Regions from separate parts of the Curtobacterium sp. MCSS17_011 genome, predicted to be linked through region 1. Evidence: predicted binding sites of a transcription regulator. Region 1 holds the regulator's gene; each other region holds the start of a gene.
The links. The regulator HrcA, encoded in region 1, represses chaperone genes, less so after heat shock. The targets are predictions, from matches to a motif close to TTNGCACTCGNNNNNNNCGAGTGCNAA.

Region 1 (4,585 bases):
TCGTCGAGGATGCGGGCGGACATCGGGATGTCGGCCGGGCCGATCTCCTGCCCGCGCTTGACCATCCCGACGAGCTCGTCGACGAGCGCCTTCGCGCGGGCGACGTCACGCTCGGGGCCGGTCAGCGTGACCTCGTTGCCGCGCACGACGACCCGGACGCCCGGGTACTGGCGCTCGACCGTCTTGAGGAGACGGTCCTGGGGGCCGAGCAGCTGCACCATGGCGATGCCGTCGACCTGGAGCGAGACGGCGACGGGCTGTTCGTCGGCGGCGGTGGGCTGTACTGGTTCGTTATCCGGCAAGGGTGCCTTCCTGCAGTTCACCTGCGAGTACGTGCGCATGCACGTGGAACACGGTCTGACCGGCGGCTTCGCCGGTGTTGAAGACGAGTCGGAACTGGCCGTCGGCGCGCTCGTCGGCGATGCGCTGCGCTGTGGCGACGACGTGGGCCAGGAGGTCGGGGTCACCCGCGGCGAGCTCGGCGACGTTCGCGTACTGCTCGGTCTTGGGGACGACGAGCACGTGGACGGGGGCCTTCGGCGCGATGTCCTCGATCGCGATCACACGGTCGTCCTCGGCGACGATGGTCGCCGGGATCTCGCGCGCGATGATCTTGGAGAAGACGCTGGGCGTGCTGGTGCTCATGGTTCCATCGTAGGACGCGCCCGACGGCGGGGTCCGGCTCACCAGCGGCCCAGTCGCGCCTGCAGGACAGCCAGTGCCGCCGGTCCTGCGGTGGACGTGCGGAGCACGCTGTCGCCGAGTCGGACGCGGACGGCGCCAGCGGCCTCGAGCCGGTCGAGCTCGGCACCGTCGATCCCGCCCTCCGGTCCGACGACGAGGGCGATGTCCTCGGCGTCCGTGGGGGCCTGCCAGGTGGCGAGCCGCACGGTCGCGGTGGGGTCGAGCAGGACGACGGTGGTCGCGGCTCCGAGCGACGGCACGAGCTGCCCGGTCGTCACGAGCGGCGCCACGACGGGCACGCGCGGACGGATCGCCTGCTTCGCGGCCTCGTGCGCGATCGCGGCCCACCGGGCGCGGCCCTTCTCGACCTTCGCGCCGTCCCACCGGGAGACACTGCGCGCAGCCGACCACGGCACGACCCGGTCGACACCGATCTCGGTCGCCGCCTGCACGGCCATCTCGTCACGGCCGCCCTTGGCCAGGGCCTGCACGAGCGTCAGCGACGGGCGCGGTGCGTCCTGGTGCTCGACGGTCTCGACCGCGAGCTCCAGCGTGTCCTTGCCGAGTGCTGTGACCGGCCCGGACACCACGGTGCCCCGCCCGTCGGCGATCCGCAGGACCTCGCCGACCCGGACCCGCGCCACGGAGACCGCGTGCCGGCCCTCGGCTCCGTCGAGCGACACCGGACCACCGACGGCTGTGCCGTCCAGCGAGTCGACGAGGTACAGCGATGCCATCAGTGGTTGAAGAACCGGTCGCGGAGCTTGCCGAACATGCCCTGCTGGAACCGGGCGAGCTGCGGGGCCGTCGTCTTGTGCGACTTCGCGAGCTGCTCCACCAGCTGCCGTTCCTTGTGGGACAGCTTGGTCGGGGTGACCACCTGGACGCCGACCCGCAGGTCACCGCGTCCGTTCCCGCGCAGCTTCGTGATGCCGCGGTCCTTGATGACCAGGACGTCGGCGCTCTGCACGCCGGGTCGGATCTCGAGCTCGACCGGACCGTCGAGACCGTCGATCGTGGTGGTCGTGCCGAGGACCGCGTCGGTCATGCCGACCTCGAGCGTGGCCAGCAGGTCGTCGCCGTCGCGGCTGAAGACGTCGTCGTGGCGCACGCGGATCTCGAGGTACAGGTCCCCGGACGGGCCACCGGCCGGACCGACCTCGCCCTGGCCGGGCATCTGCAGGCGCAGACCGGAGTCGACGCCGGCGGGGACGTCGACCGGCACGGTGCGACGCGCGCGGACCCGGCCCTGGCCCTGGCAGGTCGGGCAGGGGCTCGGGATGACGGTGCCGTACCCGCGGCACGTGCCGCACGGGGCGCTCGTCACGACGTTGCCCAGGAGCGAACGGACCTGGCGCTGGATGTGTCCGGAGCCGCCGCAGATGTCGCAGGTTCGCGGGCTGGTACCCGGCGCACAGCAGGAGCCGTGACAGGTCTCGCACAGCACGGCCGTGTCGACCTCGACGTCCTTGTGGGTGCCGAAGACGACCTCGTCGAGGTCGACCTCGATGCGGAGCAGAGCGTCCTGGCCGCGTTCGGCACGGCTGCGCGGGCCGGACCCACGGCCGCCGCCACCGCCGCCGCCGAAGAAGGCGTCGAAGATGTCGCTGAAGCCTCCGGCGCCACCGCCGAAGGGGCTGTCGGCCTGTGGCCCGGCGTCGTACCGGCGTCGCTGCTCGGGGTCGCTCAGCACGTCGTACGCGTGCGTCACGTCCTTGAAGCGCTCGGCAGCGTCGGGTGCCGGGTTCACGTCCGGGTGGAGCTCACGCGCCAGGCGGCGGTAGGCCTTCTTGATGTCGGCATCGGAGGCGTCTCGCTGGACGCCGAGGACGTCGTAGTGGTCTGCCACGTATCCCTCAGTCGGTTGGGTTCGGTCGGTTGGTCAATGTTCGCCCAGGAGCTTGGACAGGTACCGGGCGACGGCCCGGACGGCTGCCATGTTCGTGCCGTAGTCCATGCGGGTCGGTCCGAGGACGCCCAGACGGGCCACCTCGCCTCCGGCCAGGTAGCCGCCGGCGACGATGCTCGTGGCGTCGAGTCCGTACTCGGCGTTCTCGACGCCGATGCTGGCCGCCACCGCGATGTCGTCCACCTGCATCTCCCCGAACAACCGGAGCAGGGTGACTTGTTCCTCGATCGCTTCGAGCACGGGGAAGAGACCGCCGGAGAAGTCCTGCTCGCTCTTCGCCAGGTTCGCCGCGCCGGCCATCAGCAGCCGGTCCTGCCGGTTCGCCGCGACCTGCTCGATGAGCGTGGCGACGACGACCCCACCGAGCGTCTGGGCGTCGGGGCGGAGCTGCTGCGGCACGGCTCGCAGCGCGGTCGGGACGTCCTGCAGCAGGAGCCCCACGGTCGCTCCGTTCACCACGGTGCGGAGTTCGCCCAACGAGCCTTCGTCGAGCGGGACGTCGGTCTCGACCACGCGCTGCTCGACCCGGGCGGTGTCGGTGATGAGCACCACCATCAGCCGGGCATCTCCGAGCCGGACGAGCTCGACGTGCTGCACCCGGGCGCGCACCATCGACGGGTACTGCACCAGGGCGACCTGGTTGGTGAGCTGACTGAGCAGCCGGACGGTGCGCCCCAGCACTTCGTCGAGGTCGTTCGGGGCGCCGAGGAAGGTCTCGATGGCGTGCCGCTGCGCACTGGACAGCGGACGCGCACCGGCGAGGTGGTCCACGAAGACGCGGTACCCCTTGTCGGTCGGGACGCGGCCGGACGAGGTGTGCGGCGCGACGATCAGCTGCTCGTCCTCGAGCAGGGCCATGTCGTTGCGGATCGTCGCGGCGCTGACCCCGAAGGCGTGCCGCTCGACGATGGTCTTCGACCCGACGGGTTCACGCGACGCCACGTAGTCGCGCACGATGGCCTTGAGGACCTCGAGGCTGCGTTCACTGACCACGAGCGCCTCCTTTCCCGATCGACCTGGCACTCGGACGTGTCGACTGCTGATCCTACGCCCGACCGCTGACGGCCCGGGACTTCCGGACGGTCGGCCGATACGCTTCCGCCATGACCTACGGACAGCAGCCCGACGGCCACGGACCCCAGCAGCCCGGCGGCCCCTACGGCCACGGCCCCGGCGGCCCCCAGCAGCCCGGCGGACCGCAGTACCCCGGCGGACCGCAGTACCCCTCCGGGTACACCCCGCCGCAGCCGATGCGTCCCGAGGACCAGCGGCTCTGGGCCACGCTGACGCACATCGGCGGCATCTTCTTCAACTTCATCGCGCCGTTGGTCGCCTACCTGGTCCTCAGGGACCGCGGCGGCTTCGTCCGGGAGCACACCCGGGTCGCGCTGAACTTCCACATCACGATGGGGATCGCCTACGTCGTCGGTTCGCTCACGTCGGTGTTCGGCATCGGGTTCTTGATCATCTTCGCCGCGGGCATCGTGTCGCTGGTCTTCAGCATCATGGCGGCCGTCGCCGCGAACCAGGGCCAGTTCTACCGCTACCCGCTCTCGATCGAGTTCATCAAGCAGTAAGCGGCGAGCACTCCGCAGCAAGCAGGCCCCTCAGCCGAGCAACTCCCGCACCACCGCGTCGGCGAGCAGGCGACCCTGCAGGGTCAGGTCGATCCGTCCCCGCACCGCGGCCGACCCGTCCACGAGTCCGCGTGCGATGAGGCCGGCGACCCGGCCACGGGCCTCCTGGCGGATCTCGCTCGTCGCGAGCTCCCCGCGGACCCGCGCCGCGAGCAGGAGTCGCTCGACGTAGCGCGTCTCGTCGTCGATGGTCTCGCGGCCGGCGGCCGGGGACTCCCCCGACAGCACCCGGTTCGCGTACGCGGCCGGGTGCTTGACGTTCCACCAGCGCGTGCCGGCGACGGCGGAGTGCGCGCCGGGTCCGACGCCCCACCAGTCGTGGCCCTTCCAGTAGGACAGGTTGTGGCGACTCGCG
Region 2 (4,585 bases), on a different contig from region 1:
TGCGTTCGGACTCGGCGACGTCGATGGCGCGGGTGGCGGTGGCCTCGGCCTCGGTGGCGACGGCCTCGGCACGTGATGCTGCCGCCTCGGCGTCGGCACGGCGCTCCGACTCGCGGTCGCGGGAGCGGAAGGCCCGGACGGCGACCCCGCCCGCCCAGACCCCGAGCAGCGCGGTCACCGGGGCGGCCATCGCCAGGAAGGCCTGGTCGCGCGGGCCGTTGATGAGCACGAGGAACCGGAAGCCGGTCGACGCCAGGTAGACGGTGGCGCCGGCCCCGGCGACGACCGCGAGCACGCCCGAGACGACGACCTCGGTGCGGGTGCCCACGACCGCGGCGGTGCCGATCACGACGAACATCGCGAGGTCGACCAGGGACGGGCGTTCGCCACCGCCGACCTGGATGACCCCGAGGACGACGACCATCGCCATCGCGGCGGACGGGGAGATGCGACGCAGGGCGATCGCCACCGAGGCCGACAGCACCGCGGCGAGGCTCGCGTGCTCGAGCTCGAGGTCGATGGGCAGCAGGAAGACGAACGCCGCCAGGACCGCCCAGGCCACGTCGATGACGATCGACCGGGTGGCGAGCGGCCGGAGGAACCTGCCCCGTTCGGTCACGAGAGCGATCCTCCCATGCCGTACGGGCGTCACGCGGGCGGGGTCATGGCCATGAGTGCGATGACGGTGGCGACCACGATCGCCGCGCAGAGCAGCAGGGTGGCGATCGTGTGCTTGGTCGAGGTCTGCATGCTCCCAGCCTGGGCAACCGGACGGCGGACGGCATCGGGCGGTCGACCGAAGGGCCTCGTCCTGCCGGGTGAAGCCCGCGGCGGACCCGGATCCGTCGAACGGCGCATCCGGGACACCCTCTGCGTGATCCGGCCACCTTGGACGGCCGCTCAGTGCCCCCGGCGAACCATCGGCCGTGCAATCGCTCGATCGAGACGAAGGAGCACGATTTGTACTTCCACAAGCAGGAACTCCAGTTCAAGGCAACGCCCGACAAGCCCGACGCGATCTACGCCCGCAAGCTGCAGGAGGTGCTCGGTGGCCAGTACGGAGAGATCTCCGTCGCGCTGCAGTACCAGTTCCAGGCGTGGAACATGCACATCCCCGGCAAGTACCGCGACATGGTGTTCGGCATCGGCGCCGAGGAGATGGGCCACGTCGAGATGCTCGCGACGATGATCGCCCAGCTGCTCGAGAAGTCCCCGCTCGGCATCACCGAGGACGCGCTGCAGGACGACCCCACGGTCGCCGCGATCGTCGGCGGCACGGACGTCCAGCACGCCATCGTCGCCGGTGCGGGTGCCCGTCCGGTGGACAGCAACGGCAACCCCTGGCAGGGCTCGTACATCACCGCCAGCGGCAACCTGCTCGCCGACTTCACGGCGAACGAGAACGCCGAGATGCAGGGACGTGTGCAGGCCGCCCGGCTCTACCACATGACCGACGACCACGGCGTGCGGGACCTGCTGTCCTTCCTCATCGCCCGAGACACCATGCACCAGAACATGTGGGCGACCGCCGCGGCCGAGCTGCGCGAGAAGGGCGTCGAGGGCTTCCCCGTGCCGAGCAACTTCCCGCAGTCGAAGGAGAACCAGGAGGTCAACTACCAGTACCTCAACTTCTCCGACGGTGCCGAGGCGAAGAACGGCCCGTGGGCGAGCGGCCCCTCGTTCGACGGCAAGGGCGAGTACTCGTACCACGACGGCCCGACCACCTCGGTCCCGATGCCCCCGCCCACGCACCCCGACGTCCGCCTCTACGGCACCACCGAGCTGCCGAACGTCGTCGAGAAGACGGCCGGCCTGGTGCAGGACAAGCTGAACAAGGAGTAGTCCCGACGGTCGCCCACGCGACCGACGGAACGACGGGAGGCCCGGCGCACGACGTGCGCCGGGCCTCCCGTCCGTCACATGGTCACCGCACCGACGGGGCGGACCCGCCCACGGTCATCAGTGCCCCCGTCTCGGGTTCTTCGTCGCGTGGTGCCTCGAAGATGTCCGAGTAGGCGCGGACCGCGCTCCACCCCGCGATCAGCAGGGCCGTGCCGAGGACCGCCGCGACCCAGGGCGCCAGGAGCGACTGCTCGACGAGCCGGGGCGCGGCGACCCAGGTCAGGAACGTGCCGGTCAGGCTGCCGGTGGCCCCGAGGAGCACGGCGGTGCGCCGGTCCAGGCTCGTCAGCGCGAGCGCCGCGGTGACGACGAGGACCGCGACCACAGCGTTCAGCAGGACGGACGTCATCGCTCAGCTCCTCACTCGGCGGCGGCGCCGGAACCGACCGCGAGCTGCTCCGACGCGCCACCGACGGTGACGGCGATCTTGCGCGGCTTCGCGGACTCCTTGACCGGGATCGTGACGCTCAGCACGCCGTTGTCGTACCCGGCGGTGATGCGCTCGGTGTCCAGGCCTTCGCCGAGCGTGAGCTGTCGGACGAACGTGCCGGGCTGGCGCTCACGCGTGAGCCACTGCGAGCCCTCGGGCGCGCCCAGGGTGCGCTCGGCGCGGATGGTCAGGACGGAGCCGTCCACGTCGATGTCGACGGAGCCCGGGTCGATGCCGGGCAGGTCGACGTCGAGGACGTAGTGGTCCCCGGTGCGGTACAGGTCCATCGGCATCGAGCGCGGGCCGGCGGCGGTGCCGAGGAGTGAACCCGCGAGTCGGTCGAGCTCGCGGAACGGGTCGAAGTTCATCGTCATCGGAATCAACTCCTTCGTGGTTCTCGTTGAGTCCCCTCGACTCAACTGCCACCGTTTTAGCACTCGACCCTGGTGAGTGCCAAAAGATCGCTCGGAAGACGCCGAGAACCGTCGACCGCCGATCAGCCGCCGAGGAACGGGTCGATGACCGCCCACGTGGCCGCGGGGGCCTCGAGGTGGGGCAGGTGCCCAGCGGCCGGGACCTCGGCGAACACCGAACCCGGCACGGCCGCCGCCACCGCGCGACCGTACGCCGGCGTCACGACCCCGTCGCTCGCACCGAAGACCACGAGCGTCGGCACCCGTACGGCCCCGAGCCGCCCGAGCAGGGTCGGGTCGCTCATCGACCGGCCGGCGACGACCGCCATGGTCTGCCCGTTCGACCGCTGCACCGCCTGTTGTTCCTCGGTGACCGACGCCGGGTCCTGGTACCCCCGCTCGGGATCGTGCCAGGCGACCTCGGCCAGCCCGCGGGCATCGAGGGCGAAGAAGTCGGCGATCGGTTCGCCCTCGACCACCGCACCCACGCCGTCGATGTCGACGACGGCACCGACGACCGCGGCGAACCGGTCGTCGGCAGCTGCCTGCACGGCCATCTCGAGGGCGATCCAGCCGCCGATCGACGACCCCACGAGCACGACGTCCTGCTCCCCGGCGGCGAGGAGCTGCTCGAGGTACGCGGCCGCCAGGGCCGGGACGGAGTCGATCCCGTCCGGGCACGGGGTGCCGTCCCACCCGGGGTGCGTGGGGGCGACGACGTGGAAGGCGGGTGCGAGGTGCGCGACGATCGGTGCGACGGTCCTGGGGCCGCCGCCGCCGTGCAGGACGAGCGCGGTGCGGGTGCGGGAGTCGGTCATGAGTGCTCCGTATCAACATGTTTATGTACGAGTGTTGATACCATAGCACCATGCTGACCGACCTCGAAGCCCTGGGCCACGCCGTCAAGCGGGCGCAGTACCGCAACCACCGCACGATGGACGCCGCCCTGCGCGACCTCGGCGTGACGCTCGTGCAGTGGGACGCCCTGCGTGCGATCGACCGGATGCCCCGTGCCTCGGGGCACGACCTCGCCGTCGCGACGTTCCAGAGCGACCAGGCGTTCGGCACCCTCGCGAACCGGATGCTCGACCGTGGGCTCATCACCCGGACCGCCGGCCGGGGCCGCCGCATCGAGCACACCGTCACCGAGGACGGTCGGCGGGTGCTCGAGGAGGGACACCGCATCGCCGAGGGGGTGCTCGACGGCCTGTTCGCACCGCTCGACGAGCCGCGACGGGCGGCACTCCTGCAGCTCCTGACGGCCCTGACGGATGCCGCCGAACCGTTCGGCGCGCAAAACGTACACAGTGCGAATGGTTCGTTGAACTGACCGTTCACTTCGTGAAAGAGTTCAGCTGTCCGCAGGGGACACACGGCAAGCAAGAAGGGCGGGACACGACATGCACAGCACGTACTCCGGGATGCCTCGGACGGCACGGATCGGTGGCAGCCACACCCGCGTCGGTCTCACCGACCCGGCGATCATCGACGCGTACGTCGAACGTCGCATCCAGGACCCCTCGCTGCTCGCCGGTCGTTCCGAGCCGTCCTACGCGGACTTCTTCACCACGCCTGCCGTTTAGCAAGGAGCGCATGACCCCATGCCGTTGACCGTCGTCCGTCGAGAGCACGTCCACCTCTACGCCCGCGAACCCGAGTCCCGGGTCGCGAAGACCGCCGTCGACGCGCTGCTGCGCCTGCAGCACGCCGAGGACCAGCAGATCGAATCCGCCCGCATCGAGAGCGGCCTGTCGAAGAACGAGTTCCTCGCCGTCCGGTACATGCTCCAGGCGCACCGGGACGGCCGGACGATGGGTCCGAAGGACCTCGCCGTCATGCT
Region 3 (4,585 bases), on a different contig from region 1:
CCCGCCTGCGCCAGGTCGCCGAGGAGCGTTGCGCGGCCGCGGGCGTGCGGCTGCGGATCCCGCCGTTCGACCTGTGCACCGACAACGGCGCGATGATCGCCGCCGTGGGGGCCCGTCTGGTCGCCGAGGGGCACGCGCCGAGCGACCTCGGCATCGCCGCGGACTCGACCCTGCCGGTGACGACCGTCCAGGTCTGACCAGTTCTGACCCGGTCCTTCTTCGGGAGCCTGTGGGAGGATTCAACCTGGCGTCGGAGAGACCGGACGCCGAGAGGGGTGGACGGTGTCCGATCAGAACGAGTGGCCGAAGCCGGGCGAGACGCCGAACGGACCAGCGAACGGACAGCCCGACGCCACGCCCGCCCCGGACGCCCCGCAGGCTCCGGACGCACCACAGGCGCCGTCGGCCCCGGAAGCGCCACAGAACCCCTACGGCCAGCAGCAGGACCCGTACGCGGCTCCGCAGCAGCAGAACCCGTACGCGGCACCGCAGCAGCAGAACCCGTACGCGGCTCCGCAGCAGCAGAACCCGTACGCGGCACCGCAGCAGCAGAACCCGTACGCGGCACCGCAGCAGCAGAACCCGTACGCGGCACCGCAGCAGCAGTCGAACCCGTACGGTCAGCCGCAGCAGTCGAACGCGTACGGCGCCCCGCAGAACCCGTACGGCCAGCAGCAGAACCCGTACGCGCAGCCGCAGCAGCAGCCCTACGCGTCGAACCCGTACACCTACCAGCCCTACGCGCAGCGCCCGAAGACGAACGTCCTGTCGATCCTGTCGATCGTCTTCGCGTTCGGCGGCATCATCATCTGGCCGATCATCATCCTGACGAGCCCGGCCGGCGCCATCATGGGACACATCGCCCTCGGCAAGATCAAGCAGAGCGGTGAGGGCGGCCGTGGCCTCGCGCTCGCCGGGATCATCGGTGGCTGGGTCCTGACGGGCCTGTTCATCCTGATCGTCGCCCTGGTGTGGATCTCGATCGCGAACGCGTCGGACTACTCGGACTACTCCGACTACAGCTCGAACTCCGGCGCCTTCGTCAGCTGACGCTGACGCGCACGCAGCACCGCAGGCGGCCCCCGGCCGTCAGCCGACCGTGTCGGTGAGCCGCTCGCACAGGATCGCCGTGTGGCGTCCCTCCAGGCGGGTGAGCACGAGCGTGACGCGACCCGATCCGCGCAACCGCAGCCGTTTGCGGAACTGCGCCGGGTCGACGTCGACGCCGCGCTTCTTGATCTCGACGGTGCCGATGCCGTCGGCGGCGAGCCGTGCGGCCAGTCGCTTGACGTCGAGCGGCATCGTGTCGAGCACCCGGAAGCCCTGCGCGAAGGGCGTCGTGACGGCGCGGTCGGACGTGACGTAGGCGATGCCGTCGGAGAGCATGTGCCCGTCGAGGCTGCGTGCCAGGTCGCCGATCAGCCGTGCGCGGATCACGGCGCCGTCGGGCTCGTACAGGTAGGCGCCGAGCGGTCCGACCTCGGCGTCGTCGGCGTCGGCCGCTCCGGTCATCTCGGCGATGCCGTGCGCGCCGATGACGGTGGCGGCGCGGCGGATCCCGGGGCGGGCGAGGGGGCCGAACCACAGGGCGAGCTCCACGACCTCGCGGTCGACCGAGGTCCACTGTGCCTCGGCGGTGTCCGGGATCAGGTCGCGGTCGATGCCCGGTCCGAGCTTCACGCCGGTCGGCGTCGTCGTCGCCGCGGCGAACACGGTGTCGAGCGAGGGCGACCAGTCGTCCGGGTCGGCGAGCCGGCGGGTGTCCGAGTGGCCGGAGGTGCGTCGGGCGGGGTCCATCCACACGCCGTCCATCGAGGACAGGTCGAAGGACGCGGCATCACCGACTTCCACCCGCGCGTTCGGCCAGACCGCCAGGTTGTGGGTCGCGACGGCCGCGGTCACCTCGTCTCGGTCGACGGCGGTGACGTCGAGGTCGAGCGCCGCCATCGCCATCGCGTCCCCGCCGATGCCGCAGCCGAGGTCGGCGACCCGGGTGATCCCCGCGGCGGCGAAACGGCCGGCGTGCTGGGCCGCGACCTGCAGCCGGGTGGCCTGCTCGAGCCCGGCCTCGGTGAAGAGCATGCGGGACGCGAAGTCGCCGAACTTGCCGCGGGCCTTCAGCCGCAGCTTCGCCTGGGTGAGGACGGCCGCGACGAGCCGGGGATCGTGGCCCTCGGCGCGCAGCCGGGACACCACGCGGACGATCTCGCCGCCGTCGGAGACACCGGGGGTACGGTCGAGCAGGGCCATCCCGTCGGAGGTCAGCAGTGCGGTGAGTTCGGCGGCGTCCATGCGTCGATCCTCGCAGGTGCTGCGTGTTCTCCGGATCTGCTGGCACTCGGATTGACCGAGTGCCAGAGGCCCCCTAGAGTTGGCGTTGGCACTCTCCTGTGCGAAGTGCCAACCCGGTTTTCATCTGTACCGAGTCCGTACCGAGAAAGAAGAGGTCACCGTGGCCGTCAGCATCAAGCCGCTCGAGGATCGCATCGTCATCCGCCAGGTCGAGGCGGAGCAGACCACCGCTTCCGGTCTGGTCATCCCCGACACCGCGAAGGAGAAGCCCCAGGAGGGCGAGGTCGTCGCCGTGGGTCCGGGTCGCATCGACGACAACGGCAACCGCGTTCCGCTCGACGTCGCCGTGGGTGACAAGGTCATCTACTCCAAGTACGGCGGAACCGAGGTCAAGTACTCGGGCGAGGACCTGCTGGTCCTGTCGGCCCGCGACGTCCTCGCGGTCGTCGTCAACTGACACCAGTTCTCCTCTCGGACGCCCCGTCCGGCCTGTCGGCCGGCGGGGCGTCCGTGCGTTGTGCGCCTACCCTTCGAGCAGTCGTACGACGGTTCGTGCCGACCGGGAGGCCCGTGGTCCGTCCGGCACGTCGGCGATCGTTCCTAGGATGGTTCCGTGAGTGAACCGAGTCCGGCGCGACCCGTCCGCAGCGAGGCATCCGTCGGCGTGGTGCAGGCCATCGTGGCCTACGGGCTCTGGGGACTGATGCCCCTGCTGTTCGCGGCCATGGCCCCCGCGGCGGCGTTCGAGATCGTGTCGTGGCGGATCGTGTTCGGCCTGGTGTTCTGCGCGGTCGCGATCGCCGTCACCCGGTCGTGGCTCCGGACCCGCACCCTGATGGCCCAGCGCCGCGTGATGCTCGTGATGGGGCTCGCCGCCGTCCTGATCCTGGTCAACTGGACCGTCTACGTCCTCGCGACGACCACCGGCCACACCGTCGAGGCGGCGCTCGGCTACTTCATCAACCCGCTCGTCACGATCGCGCTCGGCGTCGTGGTCCTGCGCGAACGCCTGCGTCCGGCGCAGTGGGCAGCCGTCGGGCTGAGCGTCGTGGCGGTCGTCGTCATCGCGATCGGCTACGGGCAGATGCCGTGGATCTCGCTGGCCCTGGCGTTCTCGTTCGGGCTGTACGGCCTGGTGAAGAAGCGGGTCGGCGGCACCGTGGACGCCCTGAGCGGCCTGACGATCGAGACCGTGTGGCTGCTGCCGATCGCAGTCGTGGCGCTGGTGGTGCTCGGTGTGACCGGGCTCGGCGGCGGGGTGACGTTCACGAGCGAGGGCTGGGGACACGTGGTCATCACCGTGCTGACCGGGCCGGCGACCGCGGTGCCGCTGCTGCTCTTCGCGTCGTCGGCCCGTCGGGTGAGCCTGTCGACCCTCGGCCTGACCCAGTACCTGGCGCCGGTGATGCAGCTGCTCGTCGGAGTGCTGGTGCAGCACGAGGAGATGTCAGCGGGCCGCTGGTTCGGCTTCGGCATCGTGTGGCTCGCGCTCGTGGTGCTGACGGCGGACTCGTTCGCCGCCGCACGGGCGTCCCGTCGCCGGGCGCTCGCACCCGCCGCGGCCGAGCCGGTCTGAACCACGCCCCACGGGCCTCCAGGGCCGCTCGTCGGTCCGTCCTGCGAAGGCGACACATCTTGCCGGTCGTCCCCGACACCAAAGCGAAAGCGACAGTCCCCCGCGGAAGTTCCGGGGGGGACCGTCGCTTTCGCGAGCGGTGCTGGGCTGTGCCCTACTTCTTCACCGCACCCTGGATGGCGCTCTGGTAGACAGGCTTGTTGTCGCCGTCGAACTTGTAGATGCCGATGTAGGCGCTCGACGGGTCGTTGTTGTCGTCGAACGGACCGATGCCGGACGGGCCGGTGTAGTGGATGTCCTTGCCGTCGTCCAGGAGCGTCTTGCACTCCTTGAACGTCGCGCACTCGGTGCCGCCGTCAGCACCCGACACCGCAGCCATGTTGGCCTGGATCGTGCCGGAGTCGGTGCCCTTGCCCTTCACCGCGGCGAGGGCGGCGAGGACGGTGGCGTCATAGGACTCCGCCGCGTACGAGTAGTCGGCGAGCGTCTTGCCCGACGAGTCCTTGTAGAAGGCGGCGAGCTGCTTCTTGAAGTCGTCCTTCGGCGAGGCACCGGGGATGGTGCCCTGCGCGCCACTGAGGGTGCCCTTGTCGAAGTCCTTCGAGTAGTCCGCCGTGTTGCCGTCGGACATGTAGATCTTCGCTTCGTTCCCCTGGGAGACGAGCTCCGGGATGATCGACTTCGTCTCGTCGAAGGCGAGGACGACGATCGCGTCGG

Region 2: a site for HrcA is predicted at 2,763-2,789, ahead of DEJ17_RS10780 (Hsp20/alpha crystallin family protein). Genes of this name have one in related genera too.
Region 3: a site for HrcA is predicted at 2,332-2,358, ahead of groES (co-chaperone GroES). Genes of this name have one in related genera too.

The regions. Positions count from the first base shown of each region.
Region 1 is NZ_QKLE01000007.1:113,167-117,751, reverse strand. It holds gene DEJ17_RS07500 (PhoH family protein) at 1-302, opposite strand, end outside; gene DEJ17_RS07495 (histidine triad nucleotide-binding protein) at 292-645, opposite strand; gene DEJ17_RS07490 (16S rRNA (uracil(1498)-N(3))-methyltransferase) at 684-1,421, opposite strand; gene dnaJ (molecular chaperone DnaJ) at 1,421-2,533, opposite strand; gene hrcA (heat-inducible transcriptional repressor HrcA) at 2,567-3,586, opposite strand; gene DEJ17_RS07475 (DUF4870 domain-containing protein) at 3,697-4,170, shown strand; gene hemW (radical SAM family heme chaperone HemW) at 4,201-4,585, opposite strand, start outside.
Region 2 is NZ_QKLE01000014.1:12,567-17,151, forward strand. It holds gene DEJ17_RS10765 (sensor histidine kinase) at 1-619, opposite strand, end outside; gene DEJ17_RS10770 (manganese catalase family protein) at 961-1,842, shown strand; gene DEJ17_RS10775 (hypothetical protein) at 1,925-2,251, opposite strand; gene DEJ17_RS10780 (Hsp20/alpha crystallin family protein) at 2,263-2,706, opposite strand; gene DEJ17_RS10785 (alpha/beta fold hydrolase) at 2,829-3,563, opposite strand; gene DEJ17_RS10790 (MarR family winged helix-turn-helix transcriptional regulator) at 3,614-4,075, shown strand; gene DEJ17_RS10795 (hypothetical protein) at 4,146-4,328, shown strand; gene DEJ17_RS10800 (MarR family winged helix-turn-helix transcriptional regulator) at 4,347-4,585, shown strand, end outside.
Region 3 is NZ_QKLE01000015.1:71,212-75,796, forward strand. It holds gene tsaD (tRNA (adenosine(37)-N6)-threonylcarbamoyltransferase complex transferase subunit TsaD) at 1-197, shown strand, start outside; gene DEJ17_RS17560 (DUF4190 domain-containing protein) at 283-1,050, shown strand; gene DEJ17_RS11545 (class I SAM-dependent methyltransferase) at 1,090-2,292, opposite strand; gene groES (co-chaperone GroES) at 2,453-2,749, shown strand; gene rarD (EamA family transporter RarD) at 2,906-3,868, shown strand; gene DEJ17_RS11560 (ABC transporter substrate-binding protein) at 4,023-4,585, opposite strand, start outside.